2 linked regions of the Terriglobus albidus genome follow. The protein of the gene in region 1 binds, or shares a complex with, the protein of each later gene. Links are inferred from orthologs where the notes say so. Each region holds a gene or a part of one and is shown on either strand. Other genes may lie near its edges. The genes, in order: dnaX and dnaN.

Region 1 (14,386 bases):
CGACATTCACTACACGCTGCCGTCGAACTGCGCGCATGAGCTGGCCGAGGGCGAAGCAGATCTGGGCCTGATCCCCATTGCAGCGCTTGCAACCATCCCCGATCTGCTGATCGTTCCCGGGTGCACAATCGCCTCGCTGCGCCGCGTCCGCTCCATTCAGATCGTAAGCCGCGTTCCTCTGGATCAGATCCGAACGCTCGCGGCGGACACTTCGTCACGTTCCTCCGTGGCGTATGCAAAGGTGCTCTTCCGGCATTTTCTTGGAACCGACCCGGAGTTCCGGCCGCATGCTCCTCTGGTGGACACCATGCTTGAGCATGCTGATGCTGCCCTGCTGATTGGCGACCCTGCGCTCATCGCCAGCGAATCGCATCCGGTCATCGAGATGCACGCCAGCCAGCGTCTCTACTGGTACGACGTCGCCGAAGAATGGACGACGCGCACCGGCCTGCCCTGGGTGGCCGCCATCTGGGCTCTGAGCGCGGAGGCCCTGGCGCAGACCAATGCAGCACTGCTGATCGATGACCTGAACGCTTCCCGCGACGCTGGTCTGGCGCATATCGAAGATCTCGTAGCCCATTGGAAGAAACGCATCGCCGTCTCTCCTCAGATCATCCGCACCTACCTTACCGAAAACATCCACTACGTCCTCGATGAGCGGTGTGTCGCAGCGATGAAGCACTTTTTCGACCTTGCAGCGGCGACCGGAGCCATTCCGCAGGCTCCGGAACTACGATTTGTCGAATAAAAACTTTTCGCCCGCCGAACAAGAACTTTGCAACACAACTCTACGTCCTAGCAGGATATGAGGCTCCAGGCCGTCCATTCCCGCCGCGGATTAGTGCAACTTGTAACTGGCATGGGCATGGCTGGGCTTTTTCTTCTGGCGGTTGTGGACTCATCGTTCATTCCACTGCCCATTCCCGGCGCCACGGACATCCTGCTGGTCATTCTGGCGGCAAGACACCATGCATGGCTCTGGATAACCATCGTGGCGACAGCAGGCTCTCTGGTTGGCGGAAGTATGACCTACCACCTGGGTAAGGTGGGCGGCATGCATACGCTTGAAAAGCGTGTCCCACAGCGTTACCTGAAACGCATCACCAGCTGGACAGCCAAACATGGACTTCTTGCAGTTGCCCTGCCCGCGATTCTTCCTCCGCCCGCGCCATTGACGCCATTCCTTCTGGCTGCAGGCGTTCTGCAGGTTCCTCGCAAAAAGTTCTACGCCGCCTTTGGCACCAGCCGTCTGATACGTCATGGCGCAGCGGCTTGGCTGGGCTACCGCTATGGCCGATCCATTCTGCGAGGATGGACGCACTTCTCCAGCGAGTGGTCCACACCGTTGCTGATTGTGCTGTGGGGAGCGCTGATCGTCGCCTGCGCCTGGGGGGTCTATCGTCTGGTAAAACGAGAACGCGGAGAGGCGCATCAGCACCTCTCCGCGTAATTAAGGACCTGCAGATCTACTTCCCTTTGTAAGGCTTTTTCAGGTATTTGCGCGCTTCATCAGCCTGACTCTGGTCCCCGATCGGCGCCGAGGCCAACTGGTACTGACGCACTGCATCGTCGCGTCGACCCAGTAGATCGAGCATCTGGCCCGCATTCAGTTGCGCACGCTTCTTTACCCAGTCGCTTGCGGCTGGAGCCGAAGCCGCGGCGAGGTAGTGATCGGCAGCGTCATGGATCAGGTTCTGTCCACGTTCCGCTTCCGCCAGGCCATAGTAGGCCATATGCAGCCGGGGCTCGATGAAGTATCCGTTCTTGTGCGCATCCGCAATGACCGCCCGATAGGAATCAACCGCGCGCATGCCGGTACCGCCGTCCTTCAAAAGATTCGCCTCTTCCAGGCGGAAGAGGTAATCGTGCGGATATTGCGCCACCAGAGTCTGCGTTACCCCCAGGGCTTCCCCGTATCGTCCATCGTGCCGTAGAAACAGGCTGAGCGCCGTACGAGACTCCACACTGGTCACAGTTCCGCGCGCAGCGCAGTCCCGCAGCAGGACCAGCCCCTTTTCCTTATTGCCGCCCACGCCGAAGATTCCGACCATAATACGGACCAGCCTGGGAAGGCTGGCGACGGCGAACTGTTGAATTCCCATCGCCATCTTCGCGTCCACATAATCAGGGTCGATCTTCAGCACCTCTTCCGAATCTGTACGGGAGGAGAGGCCTTCCTTCGCGGCCTTCGAAAAAGAATGGTCCACGAGTGTGGCGAATGACGCATGCATACCCTTGGCGTATCCACGGGCGAACAAGGCATCTTTGTCCTTTGGATCGATCTTCAGGCGACGCTCCGCAAGATCAACGGCTTTGTTGGTCAACTCTTCGATCCGCTGGCGCGCCGCAGGACTGACATTCGTCTCGCGTTTATTGAAGATAAAGCTGTCGTGGGCGTAGTAGGTGGTATCCAGCAGGTCCTGCCGGTAGAGTTCGCGATAGAGCGTGACCAGGAGCTGATACCCCACGGCCATCGGATCCTCGGGATGCGCCGCCTCCACCCTGTCAAAACGCTGGAGTGCGCCGTCGTAATCCAAGTCGTAAAAACGCTCAAACCCTTCCCGAACGATCGGATCCAGGTTCAGGGGATTGGTATGGTGTGCCTGTGCCCACACGGGCTGCGAGGCTGTCAGAATCCCCGCCGCCACTAGACTCACTACAACGCTTCGTACCTTCATCAGACTCCATCTCACCATCAAATACGTCTTTTTGTCTTGACCACTTGCTTCGGGCAACCTAGCGTAAGGTCACTGCAGTATTTGTAATTGGACGCTTCTCCTGTCTTTATGACGCGGTACGAACTGTTGACTTTGCTTGTGGGAAAGGCCCATGCCAATGGCTTTCCCTTCCGGAAGTGGTACATTAGCCGCCTTGGCCTGCCCTGGACCAGTGGCGAAGACGCTATAGCCACGCTCTGTGAGCAGCGCCGTTACTACGCCCTGCTCTTTTCTCATGAGTTCGCGCACGCCTTCTGGAAGCCCGGCGAACCCATCACCTTCCAGGTGCCCTCCCAGAGCTTTCAACGGCGCATGGCGGACGGTACCATCGGCACCGTCATCCGCAAGCCCTATACACGCCGTTCCGCACGCACGGATGCGTGGAAATACCATCTCCGCGAGATGGCTTCAGCAGAGGAACCCCTGCGCTACATGCGCCGCTACCTGCATATTGAAGAAGAGTTCGACGAGGCCTAAAGCTATTTCAGCGAAGCTAACGCCTTCTCTGCCGCCTTTTTTGTCTTTGGCTCGGCATCGGCCTTCAACACGGCCTCGAAGTGCTGCCGCGCTTCGTCCTTCTTGCCGAGCTTCAGCGCCATCTCGGCAGCGCCGAAGTGAGCATCCGGATCGTCGGCAAACTGATCCAGCGCATCGATATAACGGTTGTAAGCGCCCTGGATGTTTCCGTCCTTGCGATAGAAATCGGCCACCTTCAGGTCTTCATCGAAACGCTGTTCGGGGGTCTGCTTCTTCGTAATCTCGCCCCGGCTGCCCAGATCCTTCAACTTCACACCTGTCGGAGTCGCCGGACCGGCGTCCTCATCCTCAGCGGTCTTCGACTCATCGCTGGGATTGCTACCGCTTGACGACGAAGAGGAGGAGTTGGGGGACGAAGAGGAGGAATTTCCTGCAGGGTCATTTGCGGGGGCTGCATCTTCCCCCGGAAACGGGAAGCTCTTTTTGACATCGGCCGGCGTTACCGGCTTCTGAGCAGAAGGCGCATCCGCCTCAGGCTTTGGCTCCTGCGGCGTATCTTTTCCTTCAGCTGCCTTCCGTGATTCTTCTTCAGGAAACGGAAATGCCTGCTTTACCTGCTGCGGCGTCTGCGGATCGTTTGTCTTCGCCTTTGGATCGTCGCAGGCCACGGTTTTACCTGCCGCATCCTGGCACGACTTCGCGGGCTGCTGCTGTTGCGACCAGCAGAGGCCACTCAACATCACAACCGAGCTCAAAACCAGCCAACGCATATGTCGTATTAGACGCCGTGACCTGTGGCGCCGCCAACCCACGTCATACCATTTGTTCACAGGCGTTCCGTGCTACTCTCTCCCCACAGGGATACACCCACACAATCTATGCCAGCGACACTCGTCATCCGCTCCAGTGCCATCCATGCAGCCGGCTGCTACACCACTACGCCCATCCGTAAGGGCGCACGCATTGTTGAATATGATGGTCCTCGCATTACAAAGGACGTCGCCGACGAACGTTATGCCGACCGTTTCGTCACCTATCTGTTCGGCGTAGGTGATCGCAATACGGTGATCGATGGCTTTGGTGCGGCGATGTTCATCAATCACTCCTGCAACCCTAACTGTGAGACGCAGGAGATCGATGAACGTGTCTTTGTTGTCGCTATCCGCAACATCGCCCCAGGCGAAGAACTAACCTACGAGTACAACCTCTACGACTCGGACGAAGAAGACCAGCCCTGCTATTGCGGCGCCAACGTCTGCCGCGGCACGATGTTCAGCGAAGAGGAGATTCGCCGGCGCAAACGCATCGCAGCGCGTACTGCAAAAGCCGGCCGGGCTTGAATTTTCATCGCCGCGGGTACGGTTCCAGGATGTGCCTTAATCCGGTACCCGCATCTCCACACCCCTCCCGGCGATACAATCAACGCCAGTAACAATGGCCTATCAGGTTCTTGCCCGCAAGTATCGCCCTCTCCGTTTTGCCGACGTGGCCGGACAGGATCACGTCACCCGGACGCTCATCAATGCTCTGGAGCAGCAGCGCATCGCGCATGGCTACATCTTTTCGGGCCATCGCGGCATCGGCAAAACGACCATCGCCCGCATTCTTGCGTCGGCCCTGAACTGCCGCAATGCCATCGGCTCGGCTGAGCGGCCCACCGCCGAGCCCTGCCTGAAGTGCGACTCCTGCATCGAAATCCGCCAGGGCAATGCAGTAGACGTCATCGAGATCGACGCCGCTACTAACCGCGGCATCGATGAGATTCGCGAGCTGCGCGATGCCGCCCGCTACCGTCCGGCGCGCGACCGCTACAAGATCTACATCCTCGACGAGGCACATCAGATCACCGATGCCGCCTTCAACGCCCTGCTCAAGACGCTGGAGGAGCCACCCGACCACATCGTCTTCATGATGGCGACCACCGAGCCGGAGAACATTCCGCAGACTATCCGCTCGCGCTGCCAGCACTTCAGCTTTCACGCGGTTCGACATGACGACATCCTGGCCGAGCTGCGCGGCATCGCCCAGCAGGAAGATGTCGCCGCGGATGACGCTGCGCTCGCTCTTCTGGCGGAAGCGGGCGACGGCTCCATGCGCGACGCGCTCTCCATCATGGACCAGGCCATCGCCTCCGCCCCGGTGGTGGACGGCAAGGCACAGCTCGTCGCTACTCAGATTCGCGATCTGATGGGCAGTGTGCCGAACACGGTCTTTGAAGAGATCCTCGAGGCCGTCAGCGCAAATCGGTCCGCCGTCGTGATTCAGACAGCAGCGCGGTTGCTGGACGCCGGCAACTCCCCGACACAGATCTCCCGTCAGTTTGTGCGCTACCTGCGCAACTGCGTCGTCGCCAAGATCGCAAACCTGACCGAAGAGAACAATCAGAGCGACCTGCTGCAGATCTCGCAGGATGAGCGCCGGCGCGCCACCCGCAGCTCCCAGCTCTTCACCGAAGAAGAGTTGACGCGTTTTCTGCAGGTGATGCTGCGTACCTTCGACGATCTCGGTTTTCGCCAGGAGCCACGTTTCCATCTGGAGCTCGGCCTGTTGAAGCTGGTTCACCTGCAGCGGTTGCTGCCGGTGGAAGACCTGCTCAGCCAGCTCCCTGCACCGACGGGAGCCAGCTCACGCCCTGCTGCGGCAGCGCCGCCGGTACGGCCTGCAACGCCTCCGCCGGCACGCCCCTCCGGCGGGCAACCTGGAAGCTCTACCTCGGCCACATCAGCCGCTCCGGCGAAACCCGCCTTCTCTCCCTTCGAGGCAGACCGCTCACGCAAGACAGAAATGTCTTCGCGGCCAACGCTGAACAACGTTATTCCTATCGACCAGACAGCCGGCAACCTGGCACTGGCTCCTGAGCCTGTGCTTCCAGCCGCGGCGCCCCTGCCAGAAGTCGCGGCCCCGGTCGCGCTCGTTGAGCCAGTGGTGGAGGCGCCGTCGACACCGAGCCCTATCGCCGTGCCGAAGCCGGTAGCGCCCTCCATTGCTGTATTCGCCGAGCCGGTTGCTACACCGATCGCGGAGCCCGTGATGGCTCCCCCACCCGCTCCTGTCATGGCTCCGCCTGCAACTCCAGTTGAGGTAGTGGTTCCGGCTCCTGCCCCCGTCGCTACAGCGGTCGCAACGCCAACCCCAACCGCAGCCCAGGCGGCAGGAGGCTACGACATCGCCGCACTGCAGAACGCCATCGTCAATGAGCTCTCCGCCAGCAAGGGCCACAGCTCCGCTGCCGACCAGATGGATGAGTCCACCTTCATCATCGAAGGCAACGAGCTGCGCGTCCAGACGACACTCTCGGCCGGCATGTTGAAGTTGTTGATCAACGCGGAGGCGGAGAAGATCATCAAGGCGTCCCTGCGACTGCAGGGCGCTGGAGACCTGAAGCTGGTGCTTCTGGCCGGCTCGGCAGCCAACGCGGCAGCGAAGAAGGATCGCCCCGCTGCAGCAGGCTCCGTCAAAGCAACTGCCATGGAGCATCCCATCGTGCAGCAGGCGCAGAAGCTGTTCAACGCAGAGATTCGAACCGTCATCGACCTGCGCGAAAAATAGACCCTCAACCGATCAACAGACCGTCCAACAAACGTATGAACTTTTCCGACATCGCGAAGATGAGAGAGATGATGGGCCAGGCCCGTCAGATGCAGGAGCAGATGGAACAGAAGCTCCGCCAGGCCGAGGTCGAAGCCACCTCAGGCGGAGGCATGGTTACGGCCCGCATGAACGGCAAGAAGGAACTGCTCTCTCTCAAGATCGACCCCACGGCCTTTTCCTCTGGCATGGGCTCGCCTGCCGATATCGAGCTGCTCGAAGATCTGATCAAGGCCGCCATCAACGAAGCCGGCCGCAAAGCCGACGAGATCATGAAGCAGGGGGTTCAGTCGGCCCTTGGCGGTCTCAACATTCCGGGACTGACCTAACCTCATGGCCCGCTTCGCAGAACCTATGGCGCGGCTGATCGAAGAGCTGCGCAAACTTCCCGGCATCGGTACGAAGTCGGCGCAGCGGCTCGCCTTTCACATCCTGCGCTCCAGCACGACGGACGCCGAAGCTCTCTCCAAGGCGATTCTTCAGCTCAAGGCGAGCCTTCGCTTGTGCTCGCGCTGCAACAACATCACCGACATCGATCCCTGCGCGATCTGCTCCAGCCCTACCCGCAACCAACGCCTGGTCTGCGTCGTAGAAGAGCCGACCAACATTGGCGCGATCGAAAAGACCCGGACATGGAACGGAGTTTTCCACGTCCTTCACGGGACTCTTTCCCCAGTGAATGGCATCGGCCCCGAGCAACTCCGCACGGCCAATCTTTTCAATCGCTTATCGGAAATAGAGGAAGTTATTCTTGCGCTTTCTCCGACCGTTGAGGGTGAGGCGACAAGCCACTATTTAGCCCAGGAAATCCACAGGCTGGCTCCCGACCTTCCCGTCACTCGCATCGCCACAGGCGTTCCTGCGGGAAGTGATATCGAGTACGCCGATGAGATCACGTTGAGCCGTGCTCTCGACAATCGCCGCCAGCTCTAATCGTGCCCTCTGGGCAAACGAATGGGCTTCACCTTCCACGATCCGCCGATCGATGTTGCCAGATACCGCGTGGTCAGACTGGGAACCTCTTTTTCCGCCGTCCCACCCATCCCTGTGGCACTCAGAGTGATATCGAAGCGAAACGACGTCGGGGATATGACGGTAATGTCGTCGATGTCTGCATCGATGGAATGCAGATCACAGGAGAGATTTTTCGCCGCGCACTCTTGCGGCGTAGCCATCACGGGTTTGAGTCGTTTCTGATACGCGCTTCGCACGGGGTCGTCCGGACGGGGATAGATCGGTTCGAGCTTTCCGGTCACTGGGGAGAAGACATCCAACGCGTTTGGATGTGTGGGCGCAAAGTGACGAAGGTTCTCTACAACAATCAGTGACCGCCCTACGGCGGTCCATATCCATCCATCGATCTCAAACCGGAAGTTAAACTTGTCATCAAAGATAAAGGCGCAGCCTTCCGATGGATTGACGTGAAAACCAAGGGTCAGCCAGCCTCCTTGCTCCCGCCAGTCTCCGAGATCGTTTTCGAAACACATACCCGAGACTTCGCGACCAGCAGGCATCCCCTTATAACGAGCATCGCGAACGCCATCCCCGTCTTTGTATACCCGGCGCTCGATATGGTGATCGGTGGTGTTGTAGCGCACTACCGTCAAAGGCCCGCCTATCGCGTCTCCGCTATCTATCGGTAACCATGCGATGTAGCGGTTCGGCCCGAACGTTTCCGTCGAAACGCTAGTTAGAAGCAGCGATCGTTCTCCTGGAAGGATCAGAGAGTCGGGCACACCGTTGGCTGTAAGCACCCCGGCCGCAGTGATCTTCTGCTGTCCTGAACAACAAAGGGTCGCAACCAACACAACACAGCCAAGAGCAAAGACGCGCAACGAAGCTCTCCCAGATGGCTTCATGCTGCCTTACACCACAAGGCTTTGCAATGGAAATCATCGCCGCAAAGACGAAGGAGCTGTTTTCACTGTCATAGGTTGCTCGCGATCACCTTCCGCCCGCAAATGCCATACACCAGCGACACGGGTCGCAACGTAACCGTTCGTTTGCTGCGGCATCTCCTGTTCGGCGCGCTCGCCCATTCCCGCCGGCGAAAGCGTTACGCTGAAGCGAAACCTGTTTCGCCCCAAAACTTTTACGGCACTAATGTCGCTATCAAGTTCATCAACGCTACAGATCTGGTTATCCTCCCCGCATCCAGCTTCGGGGGGCATAACCTTCCTCAGAGCTTCCTGATAAGTCTTTCTGGCGGCATCTACCTTGCGCGGATAAATCCGCTGCATGGCGCCAGTGGAAATATGAAAGACATCAAGAGTTCCAGGATGAATCGGGGCAAAGTGCCTCATCGATTCCTCAAGAATCAGATCGTCCTCATCTCTTCCAAGAACCCAGCCATAGATGGAGTGGCGCAAATTAAGACGCGGGCCAAGCACGATGGTGCAGGCCGCAGAGGGATTGATATGCGTACCAATCAACAACACACTGCCAACCCGTTCAATGGAGTTCAAGCTTCCCAGGCATAAGTCCGGAAGCTCTTTGAGAGCGATCGGTTCTCGAAAGCCTTTCGCGCCGAGAGCGCTGCTGCCCGTCAGCTCCGCCCTTTCCATCTGCCTTGTGTGGCGGTCATACCGGGTGAGAAACAGCGGTGGTTTGAGAAACTCACCGTCTTCGGCATACCAGGCGACCACGACCTCATGGTCATTGCTTATGACATGGCCGTTGCGCATGCCGGCGGTCTGCTCAGCAGGTGTAATCAAGCCCATAGGCACACCGTTCGCCGCCAATGCATCACCGACGGTTTCCGGGCTCGTTTGCGCCATTGCAACAGACGTCAGTAGAAGAAGAGACAGGAGTTTCACGGTGCTCTCGCGAACGAAATTATGACGCAATCAGGGGAAAACCGGTCGTACTTTTCTTAAAAGCAGGATGTAAGCCCACTCCGTGAGAACTTTGCATGGGAAGGTAAAGGCGGGCCCATATCCCTAAGGGGACATGGGCCACCCAGCGCACGGGTTGGTTGAATTTACAGCGACGCTCTACTTCGTTGGAGGAAGCACCCGCAGGTCGCCTCCCGTCATCTCCTTGGGCTGCGGGATTCCGAGGAGCCCGAGAATCGTCGGAGAGATGTCGCGCAGCGAGCCACCGTCGCGCACGCCGATCTTCTTGCCCTGATCGGTCACCAGGATGAAGGGCACGGGGTTGGTGGTGTGCGCGGTGTGCGGCCCTCCGGTGGTCGGGTCAATCAGCATCTCGGCGTTACCGTGGTCGGCCGTCACGATCATGGCGCCTTCACGGGCTCTGATCGCCTTGTACAGACGGCCCAGACAGTAATCGACCGTCTCCACGCCCTTGACCGTAGGTTCGATCTTGCCGGAGTGGCCCACCATATCCGCGTTCGCGAAGTTAACGACAATCACATCGAAGGCCGTATCGTTGACTGCCTTCTCGACAACTTCGGCGATTCCTTCGGCGCTCATCTCGGGAGCCAGATCATACGTCGCAACCTTCTTCGAAGGCACCAGCTCGCGCTCTTCGCCGGCGAAGGGCTTCTCGATACCGCCGTTGAAGAAGTAGGTGACATGCGCGTACTTCTCGGTCTCGGCCACACGCAGGTTGCGAAGCTCGGCGTTGCCCATCACATTGGCGAGCAGGTTTTCCATGCTCTCCGGCTGCAGATACATGGGCAGGGTGAAGTTCTTGTCGTACTGCGTCATCGTCACCACGTGCAGGTTCTTCGGCACACCGGGACGTGGAATCTCCAGTTCGAGCTCCGCAGACTTAGGCAACTCGCGTCCGTCGTCTTTGGAGAGGTGCGAGTTGCGAGCCAGGACGCGAATGATCTGGCGAACGCGGTCGGCACGGTAGTTGAAGCAGATGACCGCGTCCTCGTCTTGAATGGTTGCTACCGGCTTGCCGTGCTCAGTAACGACAAAGGGGACGATGAACTCGTCAGTAACGCCGTTGTTGTAACCCTCACGCACGCGGGCGATGGCGTCCTCATAAGCTCCGCCCTCGGCGTGCCCCTTCACCATGGCATCGAAGGCCTTGGCCTCGCGCTCCCAGCGCAGATCGCGGTCCATCGCATAATAACGTCCGCTCACGGAAGCCAGCTTGCCCACACCATACTCACGGAACTTCTGGGAGAGGGCTTCCAGATAGCCTGCCCCGGAGCTCGGCAGTGTGTCGCGACCGTCCATGAAGGCATGCACATAGACCTTCTTCAGACCCTGCTCTGCAGCCATCTTCAGCAGCGCATAGAGATGCCGCTGATGCGAGTGCACACCGCCGTCCGACACCAGGCCGATCAGATGCAGCGCCCGCCCATGAGCAGCAGCCTGCATCGCCTTCACCAGCGTGGGATCGGTAAAGAAGTCGCCTTTCGAGACTGTCTCATCGATGCGGACGATATCCATGCGCACGATACGGCCGGCGCCGATGTTCAGGTGACCGACCTCCGAGTTACCCATCTGTCCATCAGGAAGACCGACAAAGTGATCGCTGGCGCGGATCGTCGTATTGGGATACTCCGCCAACAGACGGTCGTAGTTCGGCTTGCGGGCAAGAGCGATGGCATTACCCTTGGTCTCGGTGCGGATACCCCATCCATCCAGGATGGTCAGGACGAGCGGCTTGTTCTTTGACATTACTGGTTCACTTTCCGCGTTGGTGTACTGCTTCGGCTGCCGGCGGCTCAGCCCCTATTGCAACAATGGGTGCAGCTGCCGGCAGCAGCGCACCCATCGTCACAAAGGAAGTTTGAAGAGGGCTTCTCACAACTGCTACTCACCGCAGTTGATGGATTCAATTCCGAGGAACTCGGCGCCCGGCCCCAGCTCTTCCTCGATGCGGAGAAGCTGGTTGTACTTGGCGATACGATCCGTGCGGCTGGCCGAACCGGTCTTGATCTGTCCTGCACCGGTAGCTACCGCCAGGTCGGCGATGAAGGTGTCTTCGGTCTCGCCCGAACGGTGCGAGATGATCGAGGTGTATCCGTAGCGGCGGCCCAGAGCGATAGCTTCCAGCGTCTCCGAAACCGTACCGATCTGGTTCACCTTGATCAGGATTGAGTTGGCTACGCCCTGCTCGATGCCCTGCTGCAGACGGCGGGAGTTCGTGACGAAGAGATCGTCACCGACGAGCTGCACGAAGTTACCGATCTTATCGGTCAGCAGCTTCCAACCGGCCCAGTCATCTTCCGCCAGACCGTCTTCGATGGAGACGATCGGGTACTGACGGCACCAGCTCTCCCAGAACGACGCCATCTCTTCGCTGCTCAGCTCGCGCTTGTCGCTTTTCTTGAAGACATACTTACCCGTCTCCTTGTTGTAGAACTCAGACGAGGCAGGATCGAGTGCGATGGCGATCTGCTCACCGGCCTTGTATCCGGCCAGTTCGATGGCCTCAAGGATCACCTCGATGGCTTCAACGTTTGACTTCAGCGAAGGAGCGAAGCCGCCCTCGTCACCAACAGCGGTGTTCAGGCCCTTCTTCTTGAGCACGCCCTTCAGCGTGTGGAAGACCTCAGTGCCCCAGCGCAGTGCGTCAGAGAAGCTCTCCGCGCCGACCGGCATAACCATGAACTCCTGGAAATCCACAGTATTGTCGGCGTGTGCGCCGCCGTTGAGGATGTTCATCATCGGTGTGGGCAGAATGCAGGCATTCACGCCGCCGAGGTAGCGATACAGCGGCAGTTTGAGCTGCGCGGCGGCGGCGCGCGCGGTGGCCATCGAGACGGCCAGGATGGCGTTAGCGCCCAGCTTACTCTTGTTCTCGGTGCCATCGATGGCAATCATGGTCGCGTCGATCAGGCGCTGGTTGCTGGCGTCCATGCCGGCCAGCTCCGGAGCGAGGATGCTCTCGACATTCTCGACGGCCTGCAGCACGCCCTTACCGAGGTAAACCTCTTTGTCGCCGTCACGCAGTTCAACAGCCTCGTGTTCACCGGTAGATGCGCCCGAGGGCACAGCGGCACGGCCAAGCGCGCCACCGGCGAGCAGGACATCGGCCTCAACGGTCGGATTTCCACGCGAATCCAGGATCTCGCGGGCGTGAATGGAAACAATCTCGGTCATCTCTCTCCTCAAATCTGTAGACAGCACGCCCGAGGGGCGCACAATGCGATGGGCAAGGCGGTCGTTGAGTTTCGGACGGCGATCGACAGCGATAGCGCTGCCACCCACTCCGGCGATCATCTCGACAAGCTCTGCCATACGGAATAACTCTCGTTTCTAGAAAATTTTAGCAGCCGAAAACCGCCCAGTGGACTGACCACGCCAGCTTTAACGGTGCCGTAGCAGTGTTTGCAACCGAGGTTCCCGGGTGGTCACATCCGCAACCTATAGGGCTACGCTTGGTCTATACAATTGCGCTTCTTGCGCGCGCGAGGTTTTATGTCCGTCAAGCACTCTGTATCCACCGCTGCCCTGCTTCTGTCAATTGCGCCGCTGTTTGCGCAGCAAAGCGGCGTATCCGTGCCCCCCAATGAGGACTATACGCAGGACGCCGCCCCGCAGAAGCCCAGCGCAGCTAAGCCCGTCGCCACGGTTCCGCCCGCCCTCGGCGAGGCACCGGCTCCGGCTCCGGTTCAGACAATGCCTGCTCCCGTTGCCGCTCCCAAGCCGGTACCGGCAGCCCCTGCTCCCACCGCTGTCGCTGAGCTGAAAACGCATACCGACGCGGACCCTGATAGCGGTGTAGTGACCTACGTCCCCTCCCCCAAGGGTGAACTTCCGCAGGGCACGCTGATCCGTGTGCACCTCAACGATGAGATCTCCACAACCGATACCCCGCTCGGCGCTCCCTTCCATGCCCGGATTGCTCAGGATGTTTCGCGCGATGGCCATGTCATCATCCCCGCCGGTTCGGAGATGGTCGGGCGCGTGACGGAAGTACGTGGTGGCAAGCGGATCCGCGGTGCAGCCCTGATTCACCTGGAGCCACAGCAGATCAACCTGCCTGACGGAACGCACTTTGTCGTCCATGCGCAGGTCATCGATACCGACCAGCAAGGAACCGCTCGTATCGGCAGCGAAGGCGATATCGTTCGCCGGGATCACGCCAAGGGCACCCTGGCTACCATGGGACTTACTACCGGTGGCGCCACCGCTGCAGGAGCCATGATTGGCGGCGGTGTGGGGGCTCTGGTAGGCGCAGGTATCGGCGCCGGCGCCTCGACCGTGGTCTGGCTGAAGCAGGACCGCCAGCTCACCATCATGAAGGATTCCACCATCGACTTCGCGCTGAGCGTGCCGATGATGACCACGCCCCTGCACAACTAAAGACTGCTAAAGCGCAAAAGAAAGAGGCCGGAGAACCCGGCCTCTTTCTTTTGCGCTGAATAGTTGAATGGTTGAATAGTTCAACCTAGCTTGCGGACGTTGCTGAGCAGGCGCTTCCAGTTCTTCTGGTTTCTCCGGAAGCTCTTCTTCAGGTCTTCAAGAATGCGCTCGAAGTCTGCGTGGCCGCGCAGCTTGCTCCATGCCGGGTTGATTGAGAACCAGGGATAATTCTCGTTCCCCAGGTAGATGGCGCGGCGCAACCAGTGCAATGCTTCGCTCTCATCGCCTTCTACCGCGAAGTACGTAGCCAGGCGATAGGCCATCTCGGAGTCGGCCTCGGCAGCCGCCAACGTCTCATCCAGGATGAAG
Region 2 (14,367 bases), 2.2 Mb from region 1 along the record:
CCGAGATAGATCGCCTGTTTCGGCAGCGCGATGTGCACCGCCGGGTCGTGCTGCGAGACGACGACGTTGCCGGTGACGGTTCGCTCAGGCGGCGGAGTTTGTGCCGTAGCGATTCCGCAGAGCGTTGCCAGGGTTGTGACGATCAGGACTCTCTTCAAGGCGACGGTCTCCTCCGTACGGAAGGTTACGAAGAGCAGCGTGTGGTGGTTCCTCAAACACCGTTATCCGGTTTCCTTGTCCTCCCCGGCTGCGGCAATCTCGTCAAAAGTTGCAAGGATTCACTCCATGTTGAAATTCATTCGTCGCCTGATCGGTCGTCTGATCGCGAAGTGGCGATCCATTCCTCCGCTTACCAAAGAAGAGGAAGACGAAGAAAACCAGACTTTTACCTTCTAGCTAGGTCTTCAATGCTTCGTGTCTGTCGCCATGCGTGTCAGGGAACCGGCGCCGGGGGCTGGGTGCCCTATATACGCGCGGCGTGGTCCAGACGAGCTTCGTTCGTTTGAGGTGCAAGCTGCGAAACAAAAGATGGATCGAGCTGGCGCTCGATCTCCCACATAAGCTTCGCGTATGTGGGGCACCCGGTCGTCATCTTTGCCGCTGAGTACTTGTAATCCGTCGGGTCCGGACTACGAGCCCTCAACTGGCAACTGGGCACGTTCAACTTTTAACTTGCAACTTCTAGCCCCTCCCCAGAGCATCCAAATCACATGGCAAACCTGCAGACCATCCCGCTGGAGACCATCACCAACCAGCCCACCACCCTCGCCGAGTACGTCGGCAAGGTGCTGCTGATCGTCAACGTCGCCTCCAAATGCGGCTTGACGCCGCAGTACTCCGGGCTGGAATCACTGTATGAGCGTTTTCACGATCGCGGCCTGGTGGTCCTCGGCTTCCCCGCCAACGACTTCGGAGGTCAGGAGCCCGGCACGAACCAGGAGATTGCCAAGTTCTGCTCACTGACCTACGACGTCAGCTTCCCCATGTTCGCCAAGATCGGTGTGACCGGACCGGGGAAACACCCGCTCTATCAGGAACTTACGAGCGCTCTGCCGCAGGCCATTTCGACCACCGGGTTCGACTTTGCGGGCGACCTGCGCAACTACGGTACTGAGCCCAATCAGCCGCCGGAGCTGCTCTGGAACTTCGAAAAGTTCCTCATCAGTCGTACCGGAGAGCCGGTAGCCCGGTTTGCCCCGGATACCACGCCCGACGACCCGACCCTGATCGCCGCGATTGAGGCGGAGTTGGAGAAATAGCTGGGTCTTATAGAGCGGCTCTTCAGGCCTTGTTTCGCCCGGATACCTGGGGCGTTGCGCAGGCTGATCTAGAACGCATCTCCACCCCAGCGAACAAGTTCGCCGGGAGTCCCGGTCCTTCAGCGTTCCAAGCCATGGCACTCTTTTTGATTTGTCATTTCGCAGCGAAGCGGAGAAATCTGCTTTTTTACCGATGTTCCTTGCCTAAGTAAAACCTTTAAAAGCAGATCCCTACGGGATGACAAACAAAAAACTATCGCGCATAGCGCGATAGCCGGGGACCCCGGTCCTTCCGCGCTCCGAGCTATGGCAACCCGTGTGGGGACAAGCCCAAAACTGGCAGAATACGGTCAGTTGGCGTTTCCAAGCTGCCGGCCACGATTCAACCATTCGACTATCCAACCATTCAACATTTACTCCCTTTTTGCACAACTGCTTTCTTTCTGCAATCCTCGCTACAATCAAGCTGTTCCACGTGTGTTGACGAACTGGTACAGTGTTGCCAAACGCACGTCAAGGTTTCACCATCGGGAGACACTTCTGCCATGACGACCACCGCAACCCCGCTTCAAGCTGCAGCATCCGCGGCTCCCTCCGGCAATCTCGAAATCTCTATCTCCCGCGGCGATCTGCTGCGTGAGCTGACGGCCGCACAGTCGGTGGTGGAACGTAAGACGACGATCCCCATTCTGTCGAACTTCCTCTTCGAGGCTGACGACGACCGCCTGACCATCACCGCCACCGATCTCGATCAGTCCCTGCGCACCTCCACCACCGCCAAGGTGAAGAAGCCCGGCGCGTGCACCATCCCCGCGCGCAAGCTGTATGACTACATCAAGCTGCTGCCCGAGGGCGAGATCAGCATCAAGCTGATGGATAACCACTGGGTGCAGATCCGTGCCGGCCGCTCCAACACCAAGATGGTGGGCATGGCCCGCGCCAACTTCCCCACCGTTCCCGAGTTTCCCGAGACCGGCGCCCTGAAGGTCAACGTCGCTGCCCTGCGCAGCATGATCTCCAAGACCATCTTCGCCATCTCCAACGAGGAGTCGCGCTACACCCTCAACGGCGCTCTGCTGGTTCTCAAGTCCGAGTCCATGGCCATGGTCGCCACCGACGGTCACCGCCTGGCTCACATCGAGCGCTTCGGCGAGACCATCTCCGGCGTCTCCGGCGAGAAGAAGACCCTCATCCCGCGCAAGTGCCTGGGCGAGTTGTCCTCGCTGCTAGCGAACACCGAAGACGACACCCTCGAGTTCGCCGACGACGAGCAGACCCTCTACTTCCGCATCGGCGGACGCGTGCTGACCAGCCGCAAACTGACCGGCCAGTTCCCCAACTACGAGGCCGTTCTGCCGCGCGATAACAACAAGTTCGTTATCGTCCGCAGCGAAGACCTGATGGGAGCCATCCAGCGCGTCGCCCAGTTCGCCGACGAGCGCTCCGGAGCCATCAAGATCCGCATGGAGCAGAACGAGCTGAAGATCTCCTCCTCGTCCACCGACTCCGGCGAGTCGGAAGATACCATCGAGACCCCCTACAGCTACGATCCGCTGGTCGTCGGCTTCAACTCCGCTTATCTGCTGGACTTTCTCAAGGCCATCGGCAACACCGGCGAGGTCCGCCTCGAATTCAAGGACGCCCAGTCCGCCGGCCAGATGCGCCCCGAAGAAAGCGGCGAAGACTCCAAGTACCGCTACATCCTCATGCCCATGCGCATCTGAGACTGGCGTTCAGGCGGAGCGCGCTTCGCGCGAAGGCCCGGCAGAATGCCGGGCCTTGTCGTTTCTTGATCCAGCACAGACTGGGTGCCCCATATCTGCGAAGCAGATGTGGGCATTCGCGCTTGGCGCGAACCGCTTTTTTGTTTTGTCATCCCGTAGGGATCTGCTTTCCGACCCGTCAAAGACGGGATCGAGCTTCGCTCGATACTCCCACATAAGCTTCGCGTATGTGGGGCACCCTCCGTGCCTTCATCCAGCTAGCAACCAGACAAAAACAGGCTCCTCAACTCTTCAATCCGCTCCGTACTCAGCAGCTTCCGTTGCCTTTCCAGCAGCACCACCCATCCATCCTCGGCGCGCATCTCGATCCCTCGCGGTATTGACCAGATCACACCGGTAGCAGCGTCATGCCGGGCTGCCATCAATGTCAGCGGATGCCTCTCGCGTCCGAAACCGATCTCGGCATCCATCACGATGACGTAGCTATGGCCGTGCCGCCAGAAGATACAGTGGCGGCCCTGGCCCCAGTTCAGATCATCGGTCATGGAGAAGGGAAAGTCCTGAGGTATCTCGTCATCGGGAAAGTCCCCGCCGGTCTGCTGTGCGTACCGCAGCATCTGGCCGCGCCGTCCGCCGCCCATTTGAAGCTTGGGCAGCATCAGTGCTACCAGCAGCAGGACGGAAACCAGGACAAAAAAAGCAAGCATTCCGCTGTGATTGTCGCACCAAGAGAGTCAACGGGGCATCCGGAACGATACTTCCAGCCAGGTCCGAGCTTGGCTAAGCTGCCAGCATGGTAATGAATCCACAATCCGTATTTGCTGCTGTGGTGGAAGCGCACGACGCCTGGTTCGACGCCAACGTCCTCGCCGCCCTCGAAGACAGCAACTCCGCGGAACCCATCCGCGAAGAAGAACTGGTCGAGACCTACTAGGTCTTTGGCAGCACGAGCGAGTCGTGGTGTCCATGAGGGCTCGTGTGTGGGGACTTGGTTGAATAGTTGAATGGTGGGCTCGTCGCGAGTTCACGCGGCTCCGCTTCCCTGGACGTCCTTTAAACGCAAAAAGGGCGAGCCTCGCATAAGCGAAACCCACCCTCTCTGAACAAGCAAGAAACTATTCAACCATTCAACAATTCCACCATTCAACGGTTCTTACGCGAGCGCCTGCTCGCGTAAGAACCCGTACAGCGGATACTTCTCTGCCAGCTCGCCAACCTGGCCTTTGATCTTTGCCAGCTTGTCCGCGTCGTTGCGGTGCTCGAGAGCTTCGGCGATCCACTTGGCAATGATGCGCATGTCGTCTTCCTTCATGCCCCGGGTCGTCAGTGCCGGAGTGCCCACGCGGATGCCGGAGGGCTTCAACGGAGGGTTGGTGTCGTACGGAATCGCGTTCTTGTTCACCGTGATGCCGGCCTCACCCAGAGCATTCTCGGCTTCGCTGCCCAGGATGCCCTTGGCAAAGACATCCACCAGCATGAGGTGCGTATCGGTGCCGCCGGAGATGATGCGGAAGCCCTCGCCCTGCAGCGCCTCAGCCAGCGCTTTGGCATTGGCAACGATCTGCGCAGCATAGAGCTTGAACTCAGGCTGCAGTGCTTCCTTGAAGGCAACAGCCTTTGCCGCGAGGATGTGCACCAGCGGTCCGCCCTGCTGGCCCGGGAAGACAGAGCGGTCCAGGCCCTGTGCGAACTCCTGCGTGCACAGCACCATGCCGCCGCGCGGTCCGCGCAGCGTCTTGTGGGTGGTGGTGGTAACGAAGTGTGCGTGCGGCACCGGTGAAGGATGTACGCCGCCGGCTACCAGGCCGGCGAAGTGAGCCATGTCGACCATGAGGTAGGCGCCGACCTTATCGGCGATGGCGCGCATGCGGGCAAAGTCGAAGATGCGAGGATATGCCGATCCACCGCCGACGATGACCTTCGGCTTCTCACGCAGGGCTGTTGCTTCGAGCTCGTCGTAGTCGAGAACCTCCGTGTCTTTCCGCACCTGATAGCCGACCACGCGATACAGCTTGCCGGAGAAGTTCAGCTTGTGGCCGTGAGTGAGGTGGCCGCCGTGCGCCAGGTCCAGGCCCAGGATGGTGTCTCCGGGCTGCAGGATGGTCATGTAAGCCGAGGCATTGGCCTGCGAGCCGGAGTGCGGCTGCACATTGGCGTGGTCGGCGCCGAAGATTTGCTTGGCGCGGTCACGGGCAAGATTCTCGACGACGTCAGCAAACTCGCACCCGCCGTAGTAGCGCTTCGCCGGATATCCCTCGGCATACTTGTTGGTGAAGACCGTTCCTGCGGCCTCCAGCACAGCGCGCGAGACGAAGTTCTCACTGGCGATCATCTCCAACCCTTCGTGCTGGCGGATGACCTCCTTTTCGACCATCGTTGCGATTTCGGGGTCAGAGGCGGCGAGAGATGCGTTGAAGTCGATCGGCATAGGAATATTCTAGCCGCGCAGCCAAACCCCTGGCTCAGACCGCTGTCCTAGGTTGGCCTAGCCCATGCACCGGGTGCCCCCAGGCCCGGGGTCCCCGACGAACTTGTTCGTTGGGGTGGTGTCCCTCGGGGATCTGGGGCATCGCGCTACGCGCGACCGTCTTTCGTCGTGAGTAGGAATGAACTCATCTGACTCCGAGATCTGAGGCTCAGATAGTAAAGGCCGGGCCCAGGTCCCCTTGGGACCCGGGGCACCCAGTGCCGTGGCTAGGGGCGCGAATGTAAGGGGGGTACCCCCAGCCACCAGCAACTAGAATCTGCCCTTCAGGGCCGCCTTTAACTGCTACCAAAGTCGCATCGCGCTCCCCCGCACAGGCGATACCGCCCGATTCTGAAGCGCGCGATCCTCCCAAAAGAGGAACCGAATCCAAGTTTCGAGGGTCATTCTGAATGCATGATTTCCTTCTAGCCCTATGTTGCGTCAGTATGGTGTTGGCGCCATACTATGTATCGTTTTCGGACACCAAGGTAGACGCGGTCGAAGAAGAATGCATCACAAAAAATGTCCGCTGCCCTAAAGCAACGGGGGATGGCCGCCGATGGATACGTTGACCAATATGATGGACCTTATCTTAGGTTGCAGTTTGGTTGCTGTAGTTGTGCTCCCTTGCCTCTTTGCCGCGCACTTCGGCAGGGCGCACCGCCACACCAAAAAGACTGCCTGAACAATTCGCTTCCCGGGGCTAGAGCATTTTCCTGTAGGTGTAGTGCGGGGCTTGTGCATCTATGGGCGTTTTCCTCAATGAAAACGCCGCCGCACGGCCCCTTCCGGGATACCCAGTAACAGGAAAAATGCTCTTAACCCGCTGTACGCAGGCGCTTGAACGCTCGATAGACGAACGTGCCGAGATACCAGCCGTCCAGCCACGCGTATGGCTTCTCACCCACCACGTAGTGTCCGCAAGGCAACACTTTGGGCGTGTGCGGAATTCCACGCTGTTCAAAGCTTCGCAGTACCTCCAGTGAAAACTCCAGAGGAAATGTCAGATCGTAGGTCGCATACACGACCAGCGTCTGCCGGTCTTTCACGCGCGCAAACTGCTCCATGTAGTTCTTCGGGCTAATCGCCTCAAAGCAGGCCCGCACATCCTCTCGCGACATGCCGGCTTCTTCAAACGCCGCGCGCACGTGACGTGTGCTCTGACCCTGCCACACCACGTCGCCAAAGCTGGTCGACGCGTGATTGAAGGCGCAAACCTTCAACCGCTCATCGAAGGCGGCGGAGAGAAATGCATACTCCGACCCCAGGCTCGTTCCCAGCACGCCAAAGTGCGTGTATCCCTGTGACTGCAGCCAGTCGATGCAGCTCCGCACATCGACGACGGCCTGCCGTACCGCCTCGATGGTGCGGCCGATGTTCGAGCTTACGGCATAGTCCGAGCGTTCCAGCTCTGCCGGTCTGCGGATGTCGTGATACGGCTTTGAGAGCCGCAGCGCAGAGACGCCGAACTTGTTGAATAGATCGCAGAGAACGTTGTGGCTGAAGGCATCGGCATTCCACTGCGGCATGACGATGATGGCCTGCTTCGGTCGTTTGGGATCCTGATGCTTCGGCGCTGGATACCAGCGTGCGTTTACCTGGTCGTTCTCCGGATACTTGGTGCGTACCGCGGAGGTAAAGCGCAGGAACTCGGCCTCTTCGATCAGACCCTCTTCGGCATTCGCCTTCCACAGCGCGTCCTTCGCCAGCGTCTCCGGGCGCACGTTCGTGGGAAAGAGCTGCGGGTGCCGCTTTTCCAGACGAAAGTCGGTCGGCGTCTGATAGCTGAAGAACTCCTCGGCGTTGGCGACGATGTGGCCGTTGATAGCCTTCATCGATCCAAGCGGGTCTTCCTCCACATGTGTTCCCCACTCGGCCAGCCAGTCAAAGCCCCATTCGAGCGGACGTACAATGCGGTTGGTGTCTGCCGTGGTGAGCCGCGTCTCCCACGCGTACATCCAGTCTGAGTACAGCTTTTTAAACATTCTTCTCTAGTTTACCGGGCAAGAATTGAATGATTGGAGAATTGAACAATTGAATAATGCCCGTGCACCGGCTGCTTCGACACACGCCGGTGAGAACTCATCATTCAATTATTCAATCCTTCCATTATTCAATCTGCTGTCACACCAAAATCCTCGTTACTCGCTCACTGATGCCGCACAGAATCTCGTACGGAATCGTGCCTGCGATGGTGGCTTGCTCTTCGACTGGAACACCATCGCCGATCAGAGTGACTTCGTCGCCGATGACGGCGCCGGGAATGTGCGTGACGTCAATCACGGTCAGGTCCATGGAGACGCGCCCGACAATCGGAGCATGTGTCTCCTGCAGCAGCACGCGTCCACGATTGGAGAGCTCGCGTCGCAGTCCATCCGCATATCCGACCGGGATCAGCGCAAGCCGCATCGGCGCCGGCGCGGTGAAGGTGGCGCTGTAGCCCACGGTCGCTCCTGCGGGAACTTCGCGCAGGCCGATGATGCGGGTCTTCCAGGCCATTACCGGTTGCAGCGTTTGCCGTATGTGCGGTGCGGCTCCGGTCAGCTCCAGGGCGTAGCCATAGAGTGCAAGGCCGGTGCGCGTCATCGGCTGTGCACCGCAGGCTGCGGCAATCTCTTTGATTCCGGCGAGAATCTTCCCGGCGTCGACACCGGAGGTATTTCCCGCGTGCACCCACTCCAGGCGCAGGCCGCTTGCCTTTACCTGCGTGGCAAAGCGGTCCATCTGTTCACGGTTCAATGGAGAGCCGGCCTCTTCGGTTGAGCCCAGATGCGTCATCGCACTCTCAATTCGCAGGGGAGAGTCTTCGGCAATCAGCGCGGCGAACGCTGCCAGATCGGCAACGCCCTGGCGCGCCATGCCGGTATCGACTTCGACGTGAACCGGAAAGCTCTTTGGCGCCAGGCTACGCGCGCGGGCAGCGTCTTCCAGCAGGCGAAGCTGGTACTCCTCCCAGATCACCGGTGTAAGGCGATGTTCGACGGCTACGGCGGCCTCGCCGTTCCACACGCCGCACATCACCAGAATGCGTGGCTGCAGGAAGCTGGGCAACATGCCCAGCGACGCCTTCACGCGCACACCCTCTTCCACCGAGGTCACGCCCAGCCATGCGGCTCCGGAGCCGGCAAGAACCGGGGCGCACAGTTCGGCGCCGTGGCCGTAGGCGTCTGCCTTGACGACGGCGAGCAGTTCCATCCCCGCGGCTGCGCGAGTGTGACGGTAGTTGGTGGCCAGCCGTGTGGCCGAGATCTCGGCCCACACGGGCCGTACGTGATTGGGTTCAACAGCGCGCATCTACTTCTATGCTAGAAGCGGTTGCGGTGGAATCTCCGGAATGAGGAACCTCGGCGGCTACCCATTTGCGTTTTTCGGCTTCTCGAATTGGCGCAGATAGTCTTCCAGACGCTGCCCTTTCTTCAGGGTGAAGGGCTCATCCAGAAGCTCGAACTTCTCCATGCGGTCCAGGCGGAAGAGCCGGAAGTCGTTGCGCAGCTCGCACCAGGTGGCGGCGGTCCAGGCGCCGCCCCAGAAGTAGAGCGCCAGCGGACGCGCACGGCGGTTGTGGCTCCACTGCCCGTCTTCCCGGCAGTAGTCGAAGCGGATGATGCGTTGCTCCACGCATGCCGTGTGGATGCGGTCGATCAGCGTGCGCACGGTCTTCTGCAGCCGGTAGCCCGGTGCGTACATCATCACGGAGTCGATCTGCTGCCGCATCTCAGGCGGAAGCACGGCTTCGATCTTGCGCAGAGCATCGGCCGCTCCGGCGACGGCCTCATCGCCACCCCAGGCCTTTACCAGCCGGGCTCCCAGAACAAGCGCGCTTAATTCGTTGGCATTGAACATCAGCGGAGGAAGATCCATGTCGCGGCGCAGCGTGTAACCCACGCCTGCCTCGCCGAGAATCGGCATGCCTGAGAGCTGAAGGTCGCGCACGTCACGATAGACAGTGCGTTCGCTTACCTCCAGCTTGCGGGCGAGATCGCGGGCCGTCAGCAGACGCCCGGCGCGAAGGACTTGAACGATACGGAAGAGCCGGTCGGCACGGCGCATGGCAGCAATGGTATCCCGTTGTGCGCGTAACTACTCAGTGGAGTGCAGACCGACGGTGTTGCCCTCGGTATCGCGGATGCAGGCAAAGAAGCCGAAGCCGCCGGTGATCTCGGTCTTCGGAATCAGGATGGAGCCGCCCTTGGCCTTCACCCGCTCCAACACCGGAGCAAGGTCGCCCTTGCAGCTCAGATAGACGACTGTGCCGGACTCACACGGCTTCTGGAACTCGCGCTGCACCAGCGCACCGCCAGTGCCGGCAGGATCCTTGGGAAAGACCACCATCGGGTTCTCATCGGGGAACGATTGCATGTTCATCTCCAGCACCTGCTCATAAAAGGCCTGTGCACGTTCTATGGAAAGGGTGGGAATCTCAAACCAGGTGGCAGCGGACTGCGGTCGTTCACTCATACGCTCGGTCTCCTTGTCGTTTACAAGAAGCAGCGTACTGACGTCCTACTGACAGCATCCTGTCAGTAGGTTTTCAGGAATTTGTGGTGGGAGCCTACAGCGTCACCGGCGCATCCATATAAGCCAACGAAGTGTTGATCTTGTAAAACAGAAGTGGACAGAATCCGCGCGGCAATGACACACGAACTACAAGGCGCTATCGACCGGCTCTACAAGGTCTTCGCTGTGGTAGGCCGCCTATCGGCGATGGAGTTCTGTCCTTGCGGTTGCACCAAGGCTGAGGCAATTGGCGCGCTGCTGCACCGGGATATCGCCTCCATAGAGTTTGCTTCACTCGCGGACTATTCCTTTAGCGCGATGACAACGCAGGGCGGGGTTCAGGACTTCAAATACTTCCTGCCACGTCTACTGCAGGGGATTGCGACGGAAGAGTATCGGTACAACCCCGAGGTCCTCTTTGGCAAGCTGAGATATGCGAATTTTCTCTCATGGCCGCCCGCGGAAATAGATGCTGTGCGTAGCTTCATGGAGCAGCTTTGGAAGCTTGCCATCCAGACTTATCCGGTCCATCACGCCCTTCCCGGGTTCCCTGAGATCGAGACGCTACTCTCTTCTATTGCACAAACCGGCGTTGCGATTTCTCCATATCTGCTTCTCTGGAGCGAGGCGGCTACTGTGGATGCGACGAAGAACCTTCTTCACTTCGTCACGCTGTACGGGGAAGAGTTTGCCGATGGAAACACGCTCTCCGCTGGTTTCTGGGAGTCCGCATCTGAGCAGGCGCTTGAGTTAAGACAGTGGCTTCTGCAGCCTCAGGTCTGGAACTGGATTCAGGAACGGAAAGATCTCCCCATCGATAGCGGCTATGAGCATCTTCTGGCTCCTGCTCTTGCAGTACTCGCAAAAGAGATGGAATCCACAGGCGTGTAATCACCCGCCCACAAGGCTCGTCAGTAATAGCGAGCTCTACTGCAGAGGGCTCGCCAGATTGGCAGCTTCGGAAGCCGCAGGCCATACACCATGCCTGTGGCTTCAACACCTTTGCAGATTGGAAAACAGCCGTCTTCGTGTCCGTGGCCGAAGTGAGGCTGGCAGGGCGTAATGATGAAAAAGTCTTCGCTGGACCGGTATACGCTTCTTTCGTTTCTTTTCTGGCTGGGCGCCTTTGCCAGCCTTCCCACGCTGATTGCGGCAGAACATCCTGCAGCCGGGTGGGATCTCCATGTCTATGCCAATGCTGTACGGTCACTCGCCGCCGGGCACGATCCTTATGCCGATGGCGTTGCCGCACAGCGCATCTATCACGCGGAGTTGATGTCGGGGCAGCACGATCCCACTGCGATGCCGCCGTACACCTACGTTTACTCGCCGATTACGCTGCCGCTGGTCCGCATCTTGACTGCGGTTTCGCATTCCACTGCGGTGCATGCCTACTGGGCGTTCTACATCCTGTGCATCATGCTCGGTGTGTGGGCAATGTCGCAGGCGGCTGAGAAGAGCGAGCGTGTCTTCATATTGCTGGTTGCTCCCGCAGCGGCGTTCTTCCCTGGCCTGCTGCAGGGCGATGTCTTCTTCAGCGGCAACCTGGCGTTCATGCTCTACGGCCTTGTGCTCGCTTCGGCCGTGCTGGGATGGAAGTATCGGCAATGGCTTCCGTTCTATGCGGTGGTGCTTGCGGCTTCGTGTGTCAAGGCTCCGCTGCTAAGCCTGCTGGTGATTCCTGCGCTCTCCGCAGCAAGGCAGTGGCGCAACGCTGCGATCGCGGCTGTCGCCGGGCTGGGGTTATTCGCAGTACAGCCGCTGCTGTGGCCCTCGCTCTTTCATAACTATCTTCAAGCCGTGGAGTTGCAGTTCAGTTTCAATCACGACTTCGGCGTAAGCCCCGCAGGTCTTCTGGGCAATGCCCTCTATGCCCTCCACATTCCTTATTCACCGCTTACGACGATCTTCTATCTGCTCTATGCGGCGGCTGTACTTGCGACCCTGATCGTTCTCGCACGCCGCTACTTCGCAGGCGAGTTCTCGCTGCAGCAGTGGATCCCGGTGCTGATGCTCGGCGTTGTCCTGATAAACCCGCGTATCAAGGAGTACGACATCGCTCCGCTTTCGATTCCCATGGCGCTGGTGGCGTGGCGCTTCTTCTCCCGCGGCAGTACGCTGTGGCGCGCGGTGCGCGAGATGTCGTTCTTCTTCCTGATGATCAACGGCTTCGCGCATGTCGACTACGTCTTCTGGAAGCCGATTGCCGGCTCGCTGATCGCGGTGCTGTTTGCCGTTGGTTCGTGGCATCTGCTGCACCCTGAAACGCAGAGCGCTTACCAACACACGCCGCTACGTCCAGAACAGCTAAGCAAAGAGCTGATCGCAGCGTAATAACAAAAGGAGCCACGACACCGGGTGCCCCACATACGCGAAGCTTATGTGGGCATTCGCGCTCCGCGCGAATCGTATTTCTCATTATGATTCCGTAAACAGCTGGAAAGGTATGGATCGAGCTTGCGCTCGATACTCCCACATAAGCTTCGCGTATGTGGGGCACCCAGTCTTGGGCCACTCCAAGCTATATGGAGACGCCCTAATACTCCGCTCCGGAGTGGGCGGTTTCCAGATTCTCGAAGCGCGTGTAATCGCTCAGGTAAGCCATATGCACACTGCCAGTCGGGCCGTTACGCTGCTTGGCGATGATGATCTCGGCCTTGCCCTTCAGGTCTTCGTTCTCGCGGTCGTAGTACTCTTCGCGGTGAATGAAGCAGACGACGTCGGCGTCCTGTTCGATCGATCCTGACTCGCGCAGATCGCTCAGCATCGGCTTCTTCTCGCCGCCACGCTGTTCGCTGGCACGCGAGAGCTGCGAGAGTGCGATGACCGGAACCTTCATTTCTTTTGCAAGGGCTTTGAGGCCACGCGAGATCGAAGAGACCTCCTGCGTACGGCTCTCGAAGCCCTTCTTGCCCGGTCCGGCGGAGCCGGTCATAAGCTGCAGGTAGTCGATCACGATGAGATCCAAAGCGCCTTCCTGCTGCTTCAGCCGGCGCGCCTTCGCACGCATCTCGGCGAGGGTGATACCAGGAGTATCGTCCACATAAAGCTTCGACGACATCAGCCGATCCAATGCGCTGACCAGCTTTTGCTTATCTTCACGCGGAAGGAAGCCGGTCTGAATCTTCTTCGAGTTGACCAGAGCTTCGCTGGCCAACATACGGCGAAGCAGTGACTCCTTGCTCATTTCCAGCGAAAAGACCGCAACCACCTTGGCGTCGCGCACCGCCGAGTTCTGCGCGATGTTGATGGCCCACGCTGTCTTACCCATCGAAGGGCGGGCGGCGATGATCGTGAGTTCCGAGTGCTGCAGGCCGCTGGTCATGCGGTCGAACTCGGCATAGTGCGTGCGCAGACCGGTTATCTCGCGGCCCTGCTCGTACAGCGCATCGATGGTGCCGAAGCTCTCGGCGACGATCTCACCGATCGAAGAGAAGCTCTTCTGGATGGCGCCCTCGGCGATCTCCAGAATGCGGCCTTCCACGCGTGACAGTACATCGATGGCGAGCTCGGACTGGTCGGCCGACGCCAGCAGGCCGTCGTTGCACACGCTCATCAACTGGCGCAGCAGGCTCTTGTCTTTGACGATCCGAACGTAGTCTTCAATGTTCGGATTCCGGGGAATGCCCTCGGTCAGGAACGAGAGATAAGGAAGACCGCCGATCCCCTCCAGCTCCTTCTTGCGGGCCAGATTGTCGGAGACGGTGACGATGTCGATGGCGTGCCCTGCCTCGATCATCTCCAGCATCGCGCCGTAGATGCGGCGATGCGAGTCCAGCGAGAAGTCGTCGATCTTCAGCCGGGCGGTGGCATCGGTGATTGCCAGCCCATCCGTGAGCATAGCGCCAAGGATCGTATTTTCGGCGTGGAGCGCAGCCGGTGCGCCTTGCTGCTCAAGGATCTGAAGATAAGAGGCCATTGCTGCTTAAAGAATAGGCCCATTCCGTCACTGACGGTATCGTCATCCTTGCACCGAGTTTGGTTCAGAAATTCTGCCAAAGTCCCTTGGGTTGAGGAAACTGTGGAAGTCGCGTCTATCGGCTCGTGCGTTCATCCCGAATCTGTGCCGCGAGAGTAATCAAATCCTCGAAGACCCGCGCCTCATAGAGGCTTCGTGCCCGGGTACGGCGAAGCATCTCGGGAACCAGCTGACGTGTTTTGCGATACGTCTGCATCATCTGTTCCACGGTGGGGCGATAGCTACGACGGACAAACGCGTTGCAGAGTTCTCGCATTACACCTTCAACGGTTCCGCCGTGGATATTGCAATCTGTTCCATCGAGATCGCTGATAGATTTCTGAGCTCGACGTAATCTGCTCTCAAAAACAAACCATGTGTGCGGCTGCGTGTTGGCGACCGCCAAGCCGAGCTCAAACGGCATATTGAATCGTGGAGTAGGTGGTGGATTCCGATCCAGTT

The links.
Region 2: the proteins of dnaX (region 1) and dnaN are in contact, whole or in part, in a cryo-EM structure (PDB 8GIZ), measured with the Escherichia coli proteins. The link is inferred for Terriglobus albidus from one-to-one orthologs.

Annotation. Positions count from the first base shown.
Region 1 is NZ_CP042806.1:2,852,631-2,867,016, reverse strand. The notes cover bases 4,260-7,185. They hold dnaX (DNA polymerase III subunit gamma/tau), read left to right. Parts: upstream 4,260-4,628; coding sequence 4,629-6,743; downstream 6,744-7,185. Other genes in these bases: recR (recombination mediator RecR), read left to right, coding at 7,116-7,185; FTW19_RS11360 (YbaB/EbfC family nucleoid-associated protein), read left to right, coding at 6,779-7,111; FTW19_RS11370 (SET domain-containing protein), read left to right, coding at 4,260-4,534. Outside these bases: FTW19_RS11395 (menaquinone biosynthetic enzyme MqnA/MqnD family protein), read left to right, coding at 1-748; FTW19_RS11390 (YqaA family protein), read left to right, coding at 842-1,450; FTW19_RS11385 (hypothetical protein), read right to left, coding at 1,467-2,678; FTW19_RS11380 (hypothetical protein), read left to right, coding at 2,787-3,194; FTW19_RS11375 (tetratricopeptide repeat protein), read right to left, coding at 3,197-3,964; more of FTW19_RS11370, read left to right, coding at 4,073-4,259; more of recR, read left to right, coding at 7,186-7,715; FTW19_RS11350 (hypothetical protein), read right to left, coding at 7,712-8,617; FTW19_RS11345 (hypothetical protein), read right to left, coding at 8,675-9,598; gpmI (2,3-bisphosphoglycerate-independent phosphoglycerate mutase), read right to left, coding at 9,776-11,383; eno (phosphopyruvate hydratase), read right to left, coding at 11,519-12,811; FTW19_RS11330 (TrbI/VirB10 family protein), read left to right, coding at 13,130-14,017; FTW19_RS11325 (serine/threonine-protein kinase), read right to left, coding at 14,098-14,386. UniProt on the Escherichia coli protein: Part of the beta sliding clamp loading complex, which hydrolyzes ATP to load the beta clamp onto primed DNA to form the DNA replication pre-initiation complex.
Region 2 is NZ_CP042806.1:641,211-655,577, forward strand. The notes cover bases 987-3,893. They hold dnaN (DNA polymerase III subunit beta), read left to right. Parts: upstream 987-1,804; coding sequence 1,805-2,983; downstream 2,984-3,893. Other genes in these bases: FTW19_RS02680 (glutathione peroxidase), read left to right, coding at 987-1,259; FTW19_RS02690 (hypothetical protein), read right to left, coding at 3,241-3,690; FTW19_RS26240 (hypothetical protein), read left to right, coding at 3,783-3,893. Also shown: FTW19_RS02675 (hypothetical protein), read right to left, coding at 1-158; more of FTW19_RS02680, read left to right, coding at 711-986; more of FTW19_RS26240, read left to right, coding at 3,894-3,917; glyA (serine hydroxymethyltransferase), read right to left, coding at 4,137-5,411; FTW19_RS02700 (alpha/beta hydrolase family protein), read right to left, coding at 6,269-7,435; alr (alanine racemase), read right to left, coding at 7,575-8,744; FTW19_RS02710 (helix-turn-helix transcriptional regulator), read right to left, coding at 8,802-9,500; FTW19_RS02715 (VOC family protein), read right to left, coding at 9,531-9,908; FTW19_RS02720 (hypothetical protein), read left to right, coding at 10,083-10,838; FTW19_RS02725 (glycosyltransferase 87 family protein), read left to right, coding at 11,010-12,281; dnaB (replicative DNA helicase), read right to left, coding at 12,484-13,866; FTW19_RS02735 (hypothetical protein), read right to left, coding at 13,982-14,367. UniProt on the Escherichia coli protein: Confers DNA tethering and processivity to DNA polymerases and other proteins. Acts as a clamp, forming a ring around DNA (a reaction catalyzed by the clamp-loading complex) which diffuses in an ATP-independent manner freely and bidirectionally along dsDNA.